3 linked regions of the Eleftheria terrae genome follow. The protein of the gene in region 3 interacts with the protein of the main gene of each other region in a pairwise test. Links are inferred from orthologs where the notes say so. Each region holds a gene or a part of one and is shown on either strand. Other genes may lie near its edges.

Region 1 (3,199 bases), 3.1 Mb from region 3 along the record:
CGCCGACCAGGATCACGTCGTCGATGTCGCTGACCTTGACGCCTGCGTCCTTGATGGCGATGCGGCAGGGCTCGATCGTGCGGGCGATGAGCTCTTCCACCAGCGCTTCGAGCTTGGCGCGGGTCAGCTTGATGTTCAGGTGCTTCGGACCCGAGGCATCGGCCGTGATGTAGGGCAGGTTGATGTCGGTCTGCGAGCTGTTGGACAGCTCGATCTTGGCCTTCTCGGCCGCTTCCTTCAGGCGCTGCAGCGCGAGCACGTCCTTCGACAGGTCGACGCCTTGCTCCTTCTTGAACTCGGCGATGATGTAGTCGATGATGCGCTGGTCGAAGTCCTCGCCACCCAGGAAGGTGTCGCCGTTGGTCGACAGCACTTCGAACTGCTTCTCGCCGTCGACGTCGGCGATCTCGATGATGGAGATGTCGAAGGTGCCGCCGCCGAGGTCATACACCGCGATCTTGCGGTCGCCCTTGTCGGTCTTGTCGAGGCCGAAGGCGAGCGCAGCCGCGGTCGGCTCGTTGATGATGCGCTTGACTTCCAGGCCGGCGATGCGGCCGGCGTCCTTGGTGGCCTGGCGCTGGCTGTCGTTGAAGTAGGCCGGCACCGTGATGACCGCTTCGGTCACCGGCTCGCCCAGGTAATCCTCGGCCGTCTTCTTCATCTTGCGCAGCACTTCGGCGCTGACCTGCGGGGGCGCCATCTTCTTGCCGCGCACTTCAACCCAGGCATCACCGTTGTCGGCCGCGGTGATGGTGTAGGGCATCAGGTCGATGTCCTTCTGCACTTCCTTCTCGGTGAACTTGCGGCCGATCAGGCGCTTCACCGCGTACAGCGTGTTGCGCGGGTTGGTGACCGCCTGCCGCTTGGCGGACGCACCCACGAGGATCTCGCCGTCTTCCTGGTAGGCAATGATGGAAGGCGTCGTGCGGGCGCCTTCGCTGTTCTCGATCACCTTGGGGGTGTTGCCTTCCATGATGGACACGCACGAGTTGGTCGTGCCCAGGTCGATGCCGATGATCTTTGCCATGTTGATGACTCCTTGAAACTCAAAAATTCGGTTGTCGTCTAGTTGTGGATATCCAGCGCTCTTTCAAGGCCCGGGCGGCCTGGAAAGCCCGTTTTCGGGCCCCGGACCTCGGCCGGCCTGCACTGCAGGCCGAGGCGCACGCGCTTGCCGGGTCGGCATTGGCGGAAGCCTGCAGCGTGCGGCCTCCCGAGCGGCGGCGCTTACTTGGGAGCGGACACCGTCACCAGGGCCGGGCGCAGCACGCGTTCGGCGATCACGTAGCCCTTCTGCAGCACCGCGACCACCGTGTTGGGCTCCTGGTCTGCCGGCACCACGCTGATGGCCTGGTGCTGGTGCGGGTCGAACTTCGTGCCTGCCGGCGGATTCACTTCCAGCACCTTGTTGCGCTCCAGCGCCTGCGACAGCTGCCGCAGCGTGGCGTGAACGCCTTCACGCAGCTGCTCCGGTGTGCCGTTTTGCACACTCAGGGCCGCTTCGAGGCTGTCCTTGACCGGCAGCAGGCTGTCGGCGAAGCCTTCCACTGCAAACTTGCGGGCCTTGGAGATTTCCTCCTCGGCGCGGCGGCGGGTGTTCTCGGCTTCGGCCTTGGCGCGCAGGTAGGCGTCGGCCACCTCGGCGTGCTTGGCTTCGAGTTCGGCCAGGCGCTGCTCGACCGGTACGGCGTTGGCGTCGGTAGCGGCACCGGGCTGGGCCTCGGCGTTCGGGTTCTGCGTTTGATTGGTCTGAGGATTTTGAGGTTCTGTCATGACACGTTCCCACCAAAACGCCCGAGATGAGGCCGTTGTCCGGGAGTTCAAGAGCCCTCGGAACGGCATGCGGGGCGCCGGGCTGGCAAAGGGGTTCGCATTGTGCCGGCAAAGTAGGGGCATTCCGCGAGGTTTGTCACACCGGCACTGTCGTGGGAAAACATCGCCGTTCAGGTGGTCACAACCGCCGTCCGGCGGTGACAGGTGGCTGAGGCACACTGAGCGGCCAAAATGCGGGTTTGCCCTGGTTTCGGAGGCGTGACGAACGAGAGGTATGCACAATTCCATAGGCACTGACAAGGCGGCACGTCCGCCGACCAGTTCGGTGATGACGGTCGCTCCGAGCGACCGCCACGCCGACGTTGCCCTGCGCGCCAGCATGGCGGTCATGGCGCCGGTGGCCCGTTGGCTGATCCGCAACGGCGTGCAGTATGGTGCGTTCGCCTCGGCCCTGAAGTCCGTGTTCCTGCAGGTAGCGCGTGAGGAGATCGAGCGCAGCGGCCGCAAGGCCACTGACTCGGCGCTCAGCGTGCTGTCCGGCGTGCACCGCAAGGACGTGCGGGCGCTGACCGGCGACGCACGCCGCGAACTGCGGCCGAAATCGGTCTCGCTGGTGTCGCAGGTCTTCACCCGCTGGGTCACCGACAGCCGCTACCGCAACGAGGACGGTTCGCCAAAGACCCTGCCGCGCCTGGGCGAGCAGGGGTCCTTCGAGGCCCTGGCGCGCGAGGTGTCGTCCGACGTCCATCCGCGCACGCTGCTGGACGAGTTCGTGCGGCTGCACCTGGTCAACCTGAACGGCGACACCGTGGAACTGGTGGCCGCCGCCTTCGTGCCGGCCGCCGACTACGAGGAGCTCGCCTCCCTGCTGGCCGCCAACACCGGCGACCACTTGGCGGCCGCGGTGCACAACCTCACCACCAATCAACCGCGTTTCCTGGAGCAAAGCGTGTTCGGCGCCGGCCTGAGCGGCCAGTCGGCCCGCGAGCTGGGCCAGGTGGCGCGCGACATCTGGGCGCAGGCGCTGCAACGCATGGCCGCCGAATACCAGCCGCGCAGCGAAGCCGACCAGAACGAGGAGCAGCCCCACCGGATGCGGTTCGGGGTCTATTACTACAGCGAGCCTGCGCAGGACGAACGAGCGCAGCAGGGGTGAGCGAAGTTGATGAGCACTATCCACATGCCCCGCCTGGGGGCACTGATCGCGGCTGCGCTGCTGAGCCTGTCCGTGGCCTCCTGCGGCGGCGGCGGACTGGGGTCCGGCGGCACCGGCGCGCCGATGAGCCAGACCTCTGGCACGGTGACCGGCTTTGCCAGCGTCATCGTCGACGGCACTGAATACCAGGACGACGAGGTCACGCCCAAGGCCGAGCGCGAGCCGGGCGTCGAGAGCGTGGCGGAAGCCAAGCTGGGCCAGTTCGTCGAG
Region 2 (3,228 bases), 2.1 Mb from region 3 along the record:
ACGCGCGCCTGGTAGGTCTTGTCATCGAAGGTGATGGATTCGACCCGGCCGACCACCACGCCTGCGCTCTTGACCGGCGCCCGCGGCTTCAGGCCGCCGATGTTGTCGAAGCGCGCGTCGACCACATAGGTGTCCTCGAAGGACACGCTGAGCAGGTTGGCCGCCTGCAGGGCCAGGAACACGATGGCGCCCGCACCCAGCATCACGAACAGGCCGACCCACAGGTCATGGCGAGACTTTTGCATCGTCCACTCCTCGGCCGCCGCGGCTCGCAGCGGCCTTTCCTTTATACATTCGTCAAATCGAGAACATCAGCGCGGTCAGCACGAAGTCGAGTGCCAACACCGACAACGAAGCCATCACGACCGTGCGCGTGGTAGCGCGGGACACGCCTTCGGGCGTCGGCTTGCATTCAAAGCCCTGCAGCAGCGCCACGAAGGTCACCGTGACGCCGAACACCAGGCTCTTGACGATGCCGTTGCCGACATCGGTCCAGACATCGACACCGCTCTGCATCTGGGACCAGAAGGCGCCCGGGTCCACGCCGATCATCAGCACCCCCACCACCCAGCCGCCGATGATGCCGACCGCGCTGAACACCGCGGCAAGCAAGGGCATTGCAATGACACCGGCCCAGAACCGCGGCGCAAGCACCCGCAACACCGGGTCGACCGCCATCATTTCCATCGCCGCCAGCTGCTCGCCGGCCTTCATCAGGCCGATTTCCGCCGTGAGCGAGGTGCCGGCACGGCCGGCGAACAGCAGGGCCGACACCACCGGCCCCAGCTCACGCACCAGCGACAGGGCGACCAGCAGGCCGAGCGCCTGCTCGGCGCCGTAGCGCTGCAGCGTGTAGTAGCCCTGCAGCCCGAGCACGAAGCCGACGAACAGGCCCGACACGCCGATGATCGCCAGCGAGTAGTTGCCGAGGAAATGCAGCTGGTCCACCACCAGCCGGCCACGGGCAAAGACCCGCCCGGCCAGCAGCACCAGCTGGCCCAGCAGCCGGGCCGAATAGCCGACGTCGGCCAGCTTGCCGCGCACGGCCGCGCCGACCCGCCGGGGATGCAGGAAGCCGAGCATCGGTCAGTGCCCCATCCTGAAGTCGTCGGCCACGCCTGCCGCCGGGTAGTGAAAGCGCACCGGGCCGTCCGCCGCGGCATCGACGAACTGGCGCACCAGCGGGTCGCGGGAAGCACGCATCTCGCTGGGCGTGCCCTGGGCGGCGATGCGGCCGTTGGCCAGGAAAATCACGTGGTCGGCGATCAGGAAGGTCTCGTCCACATCATGTGAAACGACGATGCTGGTGACGCCCAGGGCCTGGTTGAGGTCGCGGATCAGGCGGGCGGCGACGCCCATCGAGATCGGGTCCAGGCCGGCGAAGGGCTCGTCATACATGATGAGGTCCGGATCCAGCGCGATGGCACGGGCCAGGGCCACCCGGCGCGCCATGCCGCCGGAAATCTCGCTGGGCATCAGGTCGCGGGCACCGCGCAGGCCGACAGCGTTGAGCTTCATCAGCACCAGGTCGCGGATCATGGTGGCGCTCAGCCGGGTGTGCTCACGCAGCGGGAAGGCCACATTGTCGAAGACCGACAGGTCGGTGAACAAGGCGCCGAACTGGAACAGCATGCCCATGCGGTGGCGCGCAGCGTAAAGCTGGTCGCGGTCCATCGCGCCGAGGTCGGCACCGTCGAACAGCACTTGCCCGGCCTGGGGCGCCACCTGCCGGCCGATGAGCCGCAGCACGGTGGTCTTGCCACCGCCGGAGGTGCCCATCAGGGCCACCACCTTGCCGCGCGGCACCGTCAGGCTCACATCCTGCAGGATCAGCCGGTCACCATAGCCGAAGGTCACCCCACGCAGCTCGACGAGCGGCGTGGCCGGCGGTTGCAGGGTGAAAGGAGGCGACATCGGCGGCAGTCGGAAAAAAAAAGCCGGCGCCTTGGCGCACCGGCGGTCCGATGATAGGGGAAAACACCGGGGCCTTCCCGTGTACCCCCCTGGAGGGGGCATATCGCGCGCGAAGCAAATGTTGCGCCCAGCCCACGTTTGAGCCCCGGGAACAACAGCGCCGCCCGGAGGCGGCGGCGTCCGCGGGGCCACGGCAGGCCCCGCCCTGCAGGCCCGCTTGCTCAGCGGGGCAGATCGCTCGCGCCCATCAGGAACTCGTCGATCGAGCGAGCCGCCTGGCGGCCTTCGCGGATCGCCCACACCACCAGCGACTGGCCACGGCGCATGTCACCCGCCGCGAAGACCTTGGGCACGCTGGTCTGGTAGCCCCCCAGGAAGTCGGTACTCGCCCTCGCATTGCCACGGGCGTCCTTGTCAACGCCAAAGGTGTCGAGCACCGACGCGACCGGGCTGACGAAGCCCATGGCCAGCAGCACCAGGTCGGCCTTCAGCACCTGCTCCGAGCCGGGCACCTCGACCATCTTGCCGTCCTTCCATTCCACGCGGGCGGTGCGGATGCCGGTGACCTTGCCGTTCTCGCCGATGAACTCCTTGGTGGCGATGGCGAACTCGCGCTCGCAGCCTTCCTCGTGGCTGGAGGAGGTGCGCAGCTTGTAGGGCCAGTAGGGCCAGGTCAGCGCCTTGTTCTCTTCCTCGGGCGGCATCGGCATCAGCTCGAACTGCGTCACGCTCTTGGCGCCGTGGCGGTTCGAGGTGCCAACGCAATCGCTGCCGGTGTCGCCACCGCCGATCACGATGACATGCTTGCCTTCGGCGCGGATCTGGTCCTTCAGTTTGTCACCGGCATTGATCTTGTTCTGCTGCGGCAGGAACTCCATCGCGAAGTGCACGCCCGCCAGCTCGCGACCCGGCGCGGGCAGGTCGCGCGGCTGCTCGGCGCCACCGGCCAGCAGCACCGCGTCAAAGTCCTTGGCCAGTTGCTCGGGCGAGATGCTTTCCTTGGCCCAGTTGGTGACCTTCGAACCCTCGGGCATCTTGCCCACCAGCACGCCCGTGCGGAACTGCACGCCCTCGGCCTCCATCTGCTTGATGCGCCGGTCGATGTGCGACTTCTCCATCTTGAAGTCGGGAATGCCGTAGCGCAGCAGGCCGCCGAGCCGGTCGTTCTTCTCGAACACGACCACCTCGTGGCCGGCGCGGGCCAGCTGCTGTGCGGCCGCCAGCCCGGCGGGGCCGGAGCCGACCACCGCCACCTTCTTGCCGCTCTTGAACTTGGGCGGCTGCGGCGCCACCCAGCCCTCGGACCAGGCACGG
Region 3 (3,557 bases):
CGCACACGGCCTCGCTCGGCCTGGCATGGTCGGGCGGCACCTCGCTGCCGGAGCGGTTCCGCAGCGGCATGTTCATCGGCCAGCATGGGTCCTGGAACCGCCAGCCGCGCAGCGGCTACAAGGTGGTGTTCGTCGCCTTCCAGGGCGGCAAGCCGGTGGGCCAGCCGCAGGACGTATTGACCGGCTTCCTGAACGACACCGGCGAGGCGCAGGGCCGGCCGGTGGGCGTGGCGCTGGACAAGACCGGCGCACTGCTGGTGGCCGACGATGTGGGGAATGTGGTGTGGCGAGTGCGGGCCGGCACAGCGGCCGCACCGGCCTCCGCGCCAGCAGCCTCGGCCGCAGCGAACCCTGCGGCACCGCAGTAGCCAGTCCGGGGACTCCAGCCACCCCTGGATCGCACAGCCCGTCAACAGACTCGCCCCAAGCGCCTGCAGCCTCTCCTGGTGCAGGCCGCCCGCGCTGGCTCGTGCCGGCGCTGAACGGGCCGGCCTCTACATTCCCCTGTCCCTCCCTCTTGAATCGCCTTCGGCCGTCCCTATAATTGGTCCTGTTAGCACTCAACAGTAGCGAGTGCTAGTTGATGTCAACGAGCGCTCACTTGGCGCTCGTTCCTTCTCAGAAGTGCCTTCTCAGAATCCAAGGAGATGCAATGAAACTTCGTCCGTTGCACGATCGCGTGATCGTCAAGCGCCTCGAGAACGAAACCAAGACCGCTTCGGGCATCGTGATCCCCGACAACGCTGCCGAGAAGCCTGACCAAGGCGAAGTGCTGGCAGTCGGCGCGGGCAAGCGCAACGAGAAGGGCGACTTCGTGGCCCTGAACGTCAAGGTCGGCGACCGCGTGCTGTTCGGCAAGTACAGCGGCCAGACCGTCAAGGTCGACGGCGACGAACTGCTGGTCATGCGCGAAGAGGATCTGTTCGCCGTCATCGAGAAGTGATTCTCTGACCCGCGACACCTCTCATCCAACCAGTTCATAGCATTCGGAGAAATCAAACATGGCAGCTAAAGACGTCATTTTCGGCGGCGAAGCCCGTGCCCGCATGGTCGAGGGTGTGAACATCCTGGCCAACGCCGTCAAGGTCACCCTGGGTCCCAAGGGCCGCAACGTGGTGCTGGAGCGCTCCTTCGGCGCCCCCACCGTCACCAAGGACGGTGTGTCGGTCGCCAAGGAAATCGAGCTGAAGGACAAGCTCCAGAACATGGGCGCCCAGATGGTCAAGGAAGTCGCTTCCAAGACCTCGGACAACGCCGGTGACGGCACCACCACCGCCACCGTGCTGGCCCAGGCCATCGTGCGCGAAGGCATGAAGTACGTGGCCGCCGGCATGAACCCGATGGACCTGAAGCGCGGCATCGACAAGGCGGTCACCGCCCTGGTCGAGCAGCTGAAGGCCGCTTCCAAGCCCACCACCACCTCCAAGGAAATCGCGCAAGTCGGCTCCATCTCGGCCAACAGCGACGAATCCATCGGCAAGATCATCGCTGACGCGATGGACAAGGTCGGCAAGGAAGGCGTCATCACCGTCGAAGACGGCAAGTCGCTGGACAACGAGCTGGATGTCGTCGAAGGCATGCAGTTCGACCGCGGCTACCTGAGCCCCTACTTCATCAACAACCCCGAGAAGCAAAGCGCGCTGCTCGACAACCCCTTCGTGCTGCTCTACGACAAGAAGATCAGCAACATCCGCGACCTCCTGCCCACGCTGGAGCAAGTGGCGAAGGCCGGCCGTCCGCTGCTGATCATCGCTGAAGAAGTCGAAGGCGAAGCGCTGGCGACCCTGGTGGTCAACACCATCCGCGGCATCCTGAAGGTCGTGGCCGTCAAGGCTCCGGGCTTCGGCGACCGTCGCAAGGCCATGCTGGAAGACATCGCCATCCTGACGGGCGGCAAGGTCATCTCCGAAGAAGTCGGCCTGACGCTCGAGAAGGTCGCCCTGGCTGACCTGGGCCAGGCCAAGCGCGTCGAAGTGGGCAAGGAAAACACCACGATCATCGACGGCGCCGGCGCCGCTGGCGACATCGAAGCCCGCGTGAAGCAAATCCGCGTGCAGATCGAGGAAGCCACCTCCGACTACGACCGTGAGAAGCTGCAAGAGCGCGTGGCCAAGCTGGCCGGCGGTGTGGCAGTGATCAAGGTCGGTGCTGCGACCGAAGTCGAGATGAAGGAGAAGAAGGCCCGTGTCGAAGACGCGCTGCACGCCACCCGTGCCGCCGTCGAGGAAGGCATCGTGGCCGGCGGTGGCGTGGCCCTGCTGCGTGCCCGCCAGGCGGCTGGCCAGATCAAGGGCGACAACCCCGACCAGGAAGCCGGCATCAAGCTGATCCTGAAGGCCATCGAAGCCCCGCTGCGCGAAATCGTGGCCAACGCTGGCGACGAGCCGAGCGTGGTCGTCAATGCCGTGCTGAGCGGCAAGGGCAACTACGGCTTCAACGCTGCCAACGGCCAGTACGGCGACATGATCGAGATGGGCATCCTGGATCCGACCAAGGTGACCCGCACGGCGCTGCAAAACGCCGCCTCGGTCGCTTCGCTGATGCTGACCACCGAGTGCATGGTCGCCGAAGCCCCGAAGGAAGACGCACCTGCAGCCGGCGGCATGCCGGGCGGCATGGGCGGCATGGGCATGGACATGTAATGTCCGCCTGAGCTTCTCGCTCACTAAAAAGGGCCGCTGCACAGCGGCCCTTTTTTCATGGGGCTGCGGGCTTCGGCAGGCTGCCTGCCATGGTCGCGCTCCGAAGCCCCTAGGTATTTGGCTTAGGGGGCGCTAGTCGAACCTCGCATGAAGCACGGCCCTGGGCTGCCGAAATTGCTCTCATGCCCGCCCCGATCGCCCCCTCCCCGCTTCCGCAGCCGCCTGCGGCTTCCTCCCGGCGCGCTCGGCTGTGCGTGGCCCACGCTCCGCTGCTGGGCATGGCCGGGGCGGCCGCCGTGCTGATGGCGGCCGCCAGCCACCCGGCCGCCTGGGCGGCCGCCGTGCTGCTGAGCGCGCTCGGCCTGCTGGCCGGACGCGAGCTCGCCGTTGCACGGCGTGCCGAACAGGCCATGCTCAACCGCTACCTGGCCGAGCGCGAAGGGTTCGCCCAGGCACTCGCGCCGGTCTGGAGCGGCCACATCGAATCCTCCCGCGCGCAGATGGAATCGGCCATCTCCGCACTCGCCGAACGCTTTGGCGGCATCGTCGACAAGCTCGACCAGACCGCCCGTGCCACCACCGCCACCACCGGCAGCCGCGACAGCGGCGACCAGGGGGTGGTGGCCGTGTTCGCACGCAGCGAACACCAGCTCGACGCGGTCATTGCCTCCATGCAGGCCGTGATGCGCAGCAAGGCAGCGGTGCTCAATGAAGTGCAGGGCCTGACCCGTTTTGTCGCCGAGCTGCAGCAGATGGCCGGCGATGTCGCCAGCATTGCCGGGCAGACCAACCTGCTGGCCATCAACGCCGCCATCGAAGCCGCGCATGCCGGCGAGCACGGCCGCGGCTTCTCGGTACTGGCGCAGGAAGTGCGCAAGCTCTCCGCCCTGTCCGGGGACATGGGCCGCCGCATCG

The links.
Region 1: the proteins of groL (region 3) and grpE interact in binary tests that used the Escherichia coli proteins (3 or more experiments, as listed by UniProt). The link is inferred for Eleftheria terrae from one-to-one orthologs.
Region 2: the proteins of groL (region 3) and N7L95_RS19300 interact in binary tests that used the Escherichia coli proteins (3 or more experiments, as listed by UniProt). The link is inferred for Eleftheria terrae from one-to-one orthologs.

What each region holds. Positions count from the first base shown.
Region 1 is NZ_CP106951.1:5,362,362-5,365,560, forward strand. Bases 1-2,895 are described here. They hold grpE (nucleotide exchange factor GrpE), read right to left. Parts: upstream 1,774-2,895; coding sequence 1,228-1,773; downstream 1-1,227. Other genes in these bases: dnaK (molecular chaperone DnaK), read right to left, coding at 1-1,027; N7L95_RS24070 (DUF6502 family protein), read left to right, coding at 2,048-2,895. In the rest of the region: more of N7L95_RS24070, read left to right, coding at 2,896-2,929; N7L95_RS24075 (DUF5666 domain-containing protein), read left to right, coding at 2,939-3,199. UniProt on the Escherichia coli protein: Participates actively in the response to hyperosmotic and heat shock by preventing the aggregation of stress-denatured proteins, in association with DnaK and GrpE. It is the nucleotide exchange factor for DnaK and may function as a thermosensor.
Region 2 is NZ_CP106951.1:4,313,938-4,317,165, reverse strand. What follows is about bases 1-2,924. They hold N7L95_RS19300 (ABC transporter ATP-binding protein), read right to left. Parts: upstream 1,915-2,924; coding sequence 1,087-1,914; downstream 1-1,086. Other genes in these bases: N7L95_RS19295 (glutamate synthase subunit beta), read right to left, coding at 2,136-2,924; mlaE (lipid asymmetry maintenance ABC transporter permease subunit MlaE), read right to left, coding at 298-1,083; mlaD (outer membrane lipid asymmetry maintenance protein MlaD), read right to left, coding at 1-245. Outside these bases: more of N7L95_RS19295, read right to left, coding at 2,925-3,228. UniProt on the Escherichia coli protein: Part of the ABC transporter complex MlaFEDB, which is involved in a phospholipid transport pathway that maintains lipid asymmetry in the outer membrane by retrograde trafficking of phospholipids from the outer membrane to the inner membrane.
Region 3 is NZ_CP106951.1:2,225,207-2,228,763, forward strand. What follows is about bases 375-3,321. They hold groL (chaperonin GroEL), read left to right. Parts: upstream 375-1,001; coding sequence 1,002-2,642; downstream 2,643-3,321. Other genes in these bases: groES (co-chaperone GroES), read left to right, coding at 653-943; N7L95_RS09710 (methyl-accepting chemotaxis protein), read left to right, coding at 2,897-3,321. Also shown: N7L95_RS09695 (PQQ-dependent sugar dehydrogenase), read left to right, coding at 1-368; more of N7L95_RS09710, read left to right, coding at 3,322-3,557.